One region of the Pseudalkalibacillus sp. A8 genome, then DNA from elsewhere that is predicted to be linked to it. Evidence: a T-box and tRNA genes for the amino acid it is inferred to sense, from the RefSeq annotation. Region 1 holds a T-box; the other holds one or more tRNA genes.
The links. The T-box of region 1 lies ahead of trpS (tryptophan--tRNA ligase). A T-box ahead of a tRNA ligase gene usually reads a tRNA of that ligase, here a tRNA-Trp.
Positions count from the first base shown of each region.

Region 1 (4,402 bases):
GTGGTGCAAGTACTGCTTCTTCTTCAATCAAGATCTTTTCAGCTTCTAGCATTGCTTCAAAACGCTTCGCAGGATCTGAAGTCAATGTAGTCTTAGCGTCTTTAACAAGCTTGTCATACTTTTCATTAGAGAATCCAGTCTTGTTATGTCCGCCGTCAGTAACCCACATGTCAATGAATGTCATAGCATCAGCATAGTCAGGTCCCCAACCAGCATTTTGCAGATCATAATTCATGTTTTCATCAAGTTCTAGACGTTGTTGGAAAGGAACACCTTTCAACTCGATTTTCAAACCAGGAAGGTTCGTTTCAAGTTGGTTCTTGAGGTATTCATCCATTTTCTTAGCTACTTCAGAATCTCCACCAAGGATTTCTAAAGTGATTTCTTCTTTACCTAACTCTTCTAAACCTTTTTCCCAATATTCTTGTGCTTTTTCAACATCGTTAGAGATCAAATCTCCATTGATTTCACGGAAGTCTTCACCAGTCTCAGGGTGAGTGACGAATCCTTTTGGAACGAAGTAGTTAGCTGCAAGAGATCCGTTGTTCAAGATAACGTTGACAAGGTCTTCCTTGTTGATTGCTGCTTGAATCGCTTTACGGATATTTACATTCGCAAGATCTTCACGTTCTTGGTTCATCTTAAGGTAGAACATTACAGGCTCTTCGAATGTTTTGTATTCTTCATTTTCTTTATACTTGTTAACGTACTCAGAAGATAGACCTACGCGATCGATCTTTCCAGTTTCATAAAGGTTAACTCCAGTAGAAGTTTCCTTTACAACTTTAACGTTGATTTCATCTAATTTTACAGTTTCAGCATCCCAGTAATCAGGATTCTTCTTAAGTACCCATCCTTCTTCATGTTTCCAATCAGTAAGGGTGAATGGTCCGTTGTAGATAAGGTTCTCATCTTCAAGTGCGTATTGATCGCCTTGTTCTTCAACGAATTCTTGGTTTTGCGGCAAGAATGTTGCAAACGTAGTCAAGCTAATGAAATATGGTACTGGTTGCTCTAGCTCAACCTTTAACGTTTTTTCATCTACTGCTTCAACGCCAAGCTCCTCTGGATCCATGTCGCCAGCCATGATAGCGTTAGCGTTCTTAAGGTCTCCAAGGATGAAGTTATATTGAGATCCAGTGTCAGGATTTACAGCTTTTCTCCAAGCATATACGAAATCGTCTGCCGTTACTGAAGTTCCGTTTGACCATTGTGCGTCACGAAGGTGGAATGTGTAAGTCTTCTCATCGTCGCTTAATTCATGGCTTTCAGCCATACCTTCGACAGGCTCCATGTTTTCTCCAAGACGGTAAAGACCTTCCATAGTCTCAGCCATAACTTGGAACGCTACTGCGTCAGTTCCCATTACAGAGTCCATAGTCGGGATCTCTGCAGATTCAAGTATGTTCAATACTTGAGGTACATCAGTATTTCCGCCATCCTTTCCATCTTCGCCGCCGTTACCGCTGGAAGAACCGCCTTCGTTTCCTCCACCGCCGCTACAAGCAGCTAAGAACATGCTCAACACTAGAGTAAGTGTTAAAAGCAATGACCATTTTGACTTTCTCATGTCTTAATGACCTCCCCTAAATATTGGTGAAATTATGAAAACGTATTCCTCATAAAATGTCAGATTTTTTAAGGAATTCCGTTCACATTTTGTATTATACAAGTTTTCACAAAATTTTGCATGCACTTTTTTAATATATTTTACAAAAACCCTTTGTTCATTACGGTTTCATAACAATATTTAGGACTATTTGACTAATTTAATATTTGGTATTTTTGGGTATTGGGTGCTTAAAAATTGAAAATATTGTATAGAAAACACATATAAGTATTGATTTTAAAGGGTTTAGCGGTTTAAAGGGTGAATGTTTTATTCAATTGTCAATTATTATCAAATATTCTGACATATTACATCGAGTTTACCTATGTAAAGATATTGCTTCTATAATCTCCTATCGTGTATCATCGATATGAGGTGACAGGATGCAATTGATTAAGCGATCATCATATCTTTTAGCAATTTTACTGATTATTGGATTTGGTTTCACGTATTTTTACTACGAAAATTTTACAGTTGTTACATTCATAAACTCCACTTTCTTAGTTTCAATGCTCTACATCATGATCGGCGGACTTATGTTTGTTACAAGAGGCGGATTCTTCGATGCTTTTACCCATAGCTTCAGAAGATTTATGAAGAAAGGTACGAAGATGGGAGAAATGATGGATGATGTCGAGAATATGCAATTACCTTCAGAAGCCTTCGAGTATTCTTATTCGGAACCACTGTTGATTACTGGACTGATCGGGTTCTTGTCAACAGTGTTGATTTCCTTCAATATTTGAAGTTGCAATTAGATTACGAATTGGATATACTATCGATAATTCAATCGATCATCATTAACCATTGCGATGAGGAAGAAAAGTACACTTATTTCCCCTTTCAAGAGAGTCTGTGGCTGGTGTGAACAGATAAGGGCATAAGTGGAATGGGCTTCTGAGCATTCAAACTGAAACACCTGTTGTTGTGGATTAGGCTTTGACGAAGGTCCTGACGTTATCCTGGACACTCTGTAAAAAAGCTTTTGCTTGAACGCAGAGGATTGAGAGATTCTGTATGAATAAACTGGGTGGCAACGCGGTGCAATCGTCCCATAATGGACGGTTGTGTCGCGTTTTTTATTTTGGTTATTTTATTAAAGGAGTGATGTTCATGGCAACTATATTTTCAGGTGTACAGCCGTCTGGGTTTCCTACACTAGGTAATTACCTCGGAGCGCTGAAGCACTTTGTAACCTACCAAGAGGAGCACGATTGTTATTTCTGTGTAGTGAACCAGCACGCGATCACAGTACCGCAAGATAAGCTGGAGTTAAGAGATAATACTAGGAAATTAGCTGCTTTGTATCTTGCGATTGGTATTGATCCAAAGAAGTCGACGATTTTCATCCAATCTGAGGTTCCTGCTCACACGAAGATGGGTTGGATCATGCAGTGTATCTCTTATATCGGCGAACTTGAAAGAATGACCCAATTCAAGGATAAAGCACAAAATCGTGTAGCTGTATCTTCTGGACTGCTCACCTATCCTCCATTAATGGCAGCAGACATTCTGTTGTACGGGACGAATATCGTGCCTGTTGGGGATGATCAAAAACAGCATCTTGAATTGACGAGGGATTTGGCTGAGAGATTCAATAAACAGTATAATGACATCTTCACAATCCCTGACGTCCATATCCCGAAAGTTGGGGCACGCATCATGGATCTCGGAGAACCAACGAAAAAGATGAGTAAGTCTGCCGAAAACTCCAACGGATATATTTCAATGCTCGATGATGAGAAAACAATCCTTAAAAAAATCAAGCGAGCGACTACTGATTCTGAGGCAAAGGTAAAATACGACAAAGAAAATAAACCAGGGGTAGCCAACCTGCTCACCATCTATTCACTTTGTTCTGGAAAATCGATTGAAGAATTAGAAGCAGAGTATGAAGGGAAAGGATATGGCGACTTTAAAGAAGGTGTTGCCGATGCGGTGATTTCCCAACTCAAACCGATTCAAGAGCGATATTACGAACTATTGGCGTCTGAAGAACTCGATGCCATCCTTGATAAAGGGGCTGAAAAAGCTGGATCCGTAGCGAACAAAATGCTCGCTAAAGCTGAAAGAGCAATGGGATTGGAACGTAAAAAGAGAAAGAAGTAAAATGTAAAGGGGCTGTCCCAAAAGTCTACACAATAGACTTTTGTGGGCAGCCCCTCTTATGTATACAAAAAAATCGCCTGATTCGTTATAATGTAAGCGACCAAACCCACAATTAAACAAAATCGGAGGCGATTCTTTTGAGTAACTCTTCAGCTACTTTTATTGATTATAACATGGGACAATTGGTTCTACCAATGGATCACAGTGATTTAATTCCTGAAGATCATGTGGTACGAGTTATCAATTCTATGGTTAATCAGGTAAACGATGGCCTTTTCTTTTCTCACTTTCCAGGAGGCGGGCGCAGTTCCTATCATCCCAAAATGATGACAAAAGTGATCCTCTATGCCTATACGCAAAAGATCTATTCCTGCCGTGAAATCGCGAAGTCTCTTCGAGAACATCTTCCGATGATGTGGTTAGCCGGCCAACAAACACCAGATTTTCGAACAATCAACCGTTTCCGTTCGGAACGGATGAAAGAAATGATCGAACCTCTATTTACAGAACTCATCAAGCTCTTATTAGATCGAAAATACATATCAATGGAAAATTACTTTTTGGATGGGACGAAGCTGGAAGCGAACGCGAATAAGTACACGTTTGTATGGAAAAAAGCAACGGATCGATACGAAGAAAAGCTTCAACAGAACATTCATTAAACCTTCCAAGACATTGAAGACG
Region 1 covers NZ_CP174509.1:2,010,835-2,015,236, reverse strand. Annotated here, with positions in the region: gene ACJROX_RS10495 (peptide ABC transporter substrate-binding protein) at 1-1,570, opposite strand, end outside; gene ACJROX_RS10490 (DUF3899 domain-containing protein) at 1,993-2,355, shown strand; T-box leader at 2,413-2,667, shown strand; gene trpS (tryptophan--tRNA ligase) at 2,723-3,718, shown strand; gene ACJROX_RS10480 (transposase) at 3,856-4,380, shown strand.

Region 2 (4,402 bases), 1.3 Mb from region 1:
ACGCAGGAAGGTAGGGAGAGCGCGCTGATGGATATGCGCGTCCAAGCAGTCAGGCCGGTGGATAGGCAAATCCGTCCACCATACGGCGGAGCTGTGATGGCGAGGGAACTAGAGTACCGAAGTCCCTGATCCTACACTGCCAAGAAAAGCCTCTAGCGAGGAAAGAGGTGCCCGTACCGTAAACCGACACAGGTAGGCGAGGAGAGAATCCTAAGATGCTCGGGAGAACTCTCGTTAAGGAACTCGGCAAAATGACCCCGTAACTTCGGGAGAAGGGGTGCTCTGATAGGGTGCAAGCCCGAGAGAGCCGCAGTGAAAAGATCCAAGCGACTGTTTAGCAAAAACACAGGTCTCTGCGAAGCCGTAAGGCGAAGTATAGGGGCTGACACCTGCCCGGTGCTGGAAGGTTAAGAGGAGGGGTTATCCATTAGGAGAAGCTCTGAATCGAAGCCCCAGTAAACGGCGGCCGTAACTATAACGGTCCTAAGGTAGCGAAATTCCTTGTCGGGTAAGTTCCGACCCGCACGAAAGGTGCAACGACTTGGATACTGTCTCAACGAGAGACCCGGTGAAATTATAGTACCTGTGAAGATGCAGGTTACCCGCGACAGGACGGAAAGACCCCATGGAGCTTTACTGTAGCCTGATATTGGATTTTGGTATCGTTTGTACAGGATAGGTAGGAGCCAGAGAAGCCGGACCGCCAGGTTCGGTGGAGGCGTCGGTGGGATACTACCCTGACGGTATTGAAATTCTAACCCAGGACCGTGATCCGGTCCGGAGACAGTGTCAGGTGGGCAGTTTGACTGGGGCGGTCGCCTCCTAAAGTGTAACGGAGGCGCCCAAAGGTTCCCTCAGAATGGTTGGAAATCATTCGCAGAGTGTAAAGGCACAAGGGAGCTTGACTGCGAGACCTACAAGTCGAGCAGGGACGAAAGTCGGGCTTAGTGATCCGGTGGTTCCGCATGGAAGGGCCATCGCTCAACGGATAAAAGCTACCCTGGGGATAACAGGCTTATCTCCCCCAAGAGTCCACATCGACGGGGAGGTTTGGCACCTCGATGTCGGCTCATCGCATCCTGGGGCTGAAGTAGGTCCCAAGGGTTGGGCTGTTCGCCCATTAAAGCGGTACGCGAGCTGGGTTCAGAACGTCGTGAGACAGTTCGGTCCCTATCCGTCGCGGGCGCAGGAAATTTGAGAGGAGCTGTCCTTAGTACGAGAGGACCGGGATGGACACACCGCTGGTGTACCAGTTGTTCCGCCAGGAGCATAGCTGGGTAGCTACGTGTGGACGGGATAAGTGCTGAAAGCATCTAAGCATGAAGCCCCCCTCAAGATGAGATTTCCCATCGCGTTAAGCGAGTAAGATCCCTCAGAGATGATGAGGTTGATAGGTCTGGTGTGGAAGCGTGGTGACACGTGGAGCTGACAGATACTAATCGATCGAGGACTTAACCACTTTATTTAACATCGACGATGTTTTCAAGAACCGTTATCTAGTTTTGAGGGAACAGTATCCCTTGAATTTCATACAGTCTGGTGACGATGGCGAAGAGGTCACACCCGTTCCCATGCCGAACACGGAAGTTAAGCTCTTCAGCGCCAATGGTAATTGGGGGCTTCCCCCTGTGAGAGTAGGATGTCGCCGGGCTGATCATTTCGATCCACAGTAGCTCAGTGGTAGAGCTATCGGCTGTTAACCGATCGGTCGCAGGTTCGAGTCCTGCCTGTGGAGCCACGGAGAGCTGTCCGAGAGGTCGAAGGAGCACGATTGGAAATCGTGTGTGCGGTTTAAACCCGTACCGAGGGTTCGAATCCCTCGCTCTCCGCCATATGAACTATCTATACAACATAATTTTATTGGCCCCTTGGTCAAGTGGTTAAGACACCGCCCTTTCACGGCGGTAACACGGGTTCGAATCCCGTAGGGGTCACCATTCATATGGAGGATTAGCTCAGCTGGGAGAGCACCTGCCTTACAAGCAGGGGGTCGGCGGTTCGATCCCGTCATCCTCCACCATTTAAGACATAACTTGTCCATATACTAATATCGTCGCGGGGTGGAGCAGTCTGGTAGCTCGTCGGGCTCATAACCCGAAGGTCGTAGGTTCAAATCCTATCCCCGCAACCAATTTAAGTTCATCATAATTTCGATCAATGAACATATGGAGTACCCGAAGGGGTGCACAACCAAATGGACCCGTGGTGTAGGGGTTAACATGCCTGCCTGTCACGCAGGAGATCGCCGGTTCGAATCCGGTCGGGTCCGCCATTTAAAAACAAATTTAGCATTTATACATCTTGGCTCGATAGCTCAGTCGGTAGAGCAGAGGACTGAAAATCCTCGTGTCGGCGGTTCGATTCCGTCTCGAGCCACCATGTTGCTGGCCTAGCTCAATTGGTAGAGCAACTGACTTGTAATCAGTAGGTTGGGGGTTCAAGTCCTCTGGCCAGCACCATTTTCATTTATATGCAGAGTTTGGTTCTGATTCCTGAAATTAGGTCTTGAATCACTTTGTAATCTGTACTACAATATAAATTGTCTCTTTTGGAGGGGTAGCGAAGTGGCTAAACGCGGCGGACTGTAAATCCGCTCCCTCCGGGTTCGGCGGTTCGAATCCGTCCCCCTCCACCATTTAGGGGTATAGTTTAACGGTAGAACAGAGGTCTCCAAAACCTCCAGTGTGGGTTCGATTCCTACTACCCCTGCCAATTTATATTTTAAAACCTTAATTATGGCGATTGTGGCGAAGTGGTTAACGCACCGGATTGTGGTTCCGGCATTCGTGGGTTCGATTCCCATCAGTCGCCCCATATGCGTTGGGCTATAGCCAAGCGGTAAGGCAACGGACTTTGACTCCGTCATGCGTTGGTTCGAATCCAGCTAGCCCAGCCATTTTCGCGGAAGTAGTTCAGTGGTAGAACACCACCTTGCCAAGGTGGGGGTCGCGGGTTCGAATCCCGTCTTCCGCTCCATTCAACTTAAAAGAATTGCCGAAAGTGGTACTCCATTTTTGCGTAAAGCATAAAATGAGGTATGGCGGCATAGCCAAGTGGTAAGGCACGGGTCTGCAAAACCCTTATCCCCCGGTTCGAATCCGGGTGCCGCCTCCATCTAAACTACCCAGCCGGGGTGGTGGAATTGGCAGACACACAGGACTTAAAATCCTGCGGTAGGTGACTACCGTGCCGGTTCAAGTCCGGCCCTCGGCACCATTAACTTAATAGTAATATATATAGACACATGCCGGTGTGGCGGAATTGGCAGACGCGCACGACTCAAAATCGTGTTCCTCACGGAGTGTCGGTTCGACCCCGACCACCGGTACCATTACATACTCAACATCCCCTACAATATGTAAGGGATGTTTTTTGATTGCTTTCCTGTAAACTTTTGACTTGTTTAGATTTGTACAAGCGGGGGAATGCCTAGAAATACAAACAAAGAAGGAGGAGATATGATGCGTTATCTATTAGCTGTTTTGCTTCCGCCTCTTGCAGTATTTCTACATGGCAGCAAGTCACAAACGTTGATCAATATCGTACTTACAATCATTGCGTGGCTGCCTGGTGCTATCCATGCTTTATTGGTCGTCAATAAAGGACACTCACAAAGTCTAGCTTAATGAAAAAAACCTCCTTTTAATTGGAGGTTTTGTACATATTTTTATTCGATTGTACTTATAATGATTAAAACAAGTTTAACGCAGTGCTTCGGTAATTACGGGGTGTTGCGTTTTTTTATGTCATAGTCAGCCAAAGGGAGCCATGCTCCATCGTTCATTCGATGATTTCAGATTGAGCTTTTCCGCCATGGATTTGGACAAACATCTTCTCAATTGCTTGGAGCATTTCCGTTACATCTGAATCAGGAAGGGAAGGCTGAAAATAGACGAAATGAAGTGCTTGCGTCGTCTGTTCTGTAACCATGGTCTTTTTTGAATCAACGATTGGACTTCCGAAAGGACCACTATCGTCCCTTGTTAGTATTTTATTTTTCATATCGACTACACGGCCATTTATACCTTCGTATTCATCACCATCAGATCCGATATCTAAGAGTACATTTCCATCAATCTTTGCTTGATCATAGATACCAAGCGGGATTTGATATTGTAAGGAGAAAAAATTGTTGGTATCGGCTGCTGAGTGAATGGCACCTAACTGGGATCCTTTATATATTCTCCGAAGCAGTGCTTCTGAAGATGGACGGTAACGAGCTGGATCAGTACCAACCTTTTTGAAAATCTTGCGCCATTCCTGAATCGGCTCTATTGATGAAATAGGCTTGGATTCTGCTTCAAGCATCAGGGATTCTTGAAAAAGCTGTAACCGGCCCGCTAACATTTTAGGTGATTCATCAACCGTGATATCATTGTAATGAATGATCCCTATTTTAAAA
Region 2 covers NZ_CP174509.1:708,488-712,889, forward strand. Annotated here, with positions in the region: rRNA gene ACJROX_RS03730 (23S ribosomal RNA) at 1-1,459, shown strand, start outside; rRNA gene rrf (5S ribosomal RNA) at 1,536-1,651, shown strand; tRNA gene ACJROX_RS03740 (tRNA-Asn) at 1,664-1,738, shown strand; tRNA gene ACJROX_RS03745 (tRNA-Ser) at 1,740-1,832, shown strand; tRNA gene ACJROX_RS03750 (tRNA-Glu) at 1,863-1,937, shown strand; tRNA gene ACJROX_RS03755 (tRNA-Val) at 1,945-2,020, shown strand; tRNA gene ACJROX_RS03760 (tRNA-Met) at 2,055-2,131, shown strand; tRNA gene ACJROX_RS03765 (tRNA-Asp) at 2,197-2,272, shown strand; tRNA gene ACJROX_RS03770 (tRNA-Phe) at 2,304-2,379, shown strand; tRNA gene ACJROX_RS03775 (tRNA-Thr) at 2,384-2,459, shown strand; tRNA gene ACJROX_RS03780 (tRNA-Tyr) at 2,551-2,635, shown strand; tRNA gene ACJROX_RS03785 (tRNA-Trp) at 2,639-2,712, shown strand; tRNA gene ACJROX_RS03790 (tRNA-His) at 2,739-2,814, shown strand; tRNA gene ACJROX_RS03795 (tRNA-Gln) at 2,822-2,896, shown strand; tRNA gene ACJROX_RS03800 (tRNA-Gly) at 2,902-2,976, shown strand; tRNA gene ACJROX_RS03805 (tRNA-Cys) at 3,040-3,114, shown strand; tRNA gene ACJROX_RS03810 (tRNA-Leu) at 3,128-3,216, shown strand; tRNA gene ACJROX_RS03815 (tRNA-Leu) at 3,247-3,331, shown strand; gene ACJROX_RS03820 (YqaE/Pmp3 family membrane protein) at 3,462-3,626, shown strand; gene ACJROX_RS03825 (B3/4 domain-containing protein) at 3,781-4,402, opposite strand, start outside.
Region 2: it encodes a tRNA-Trp, which carries the amino acid that the T-box ahead of trpS (tryptophan--tRNA ligase) is inferred to sense. The anticodon was not compared.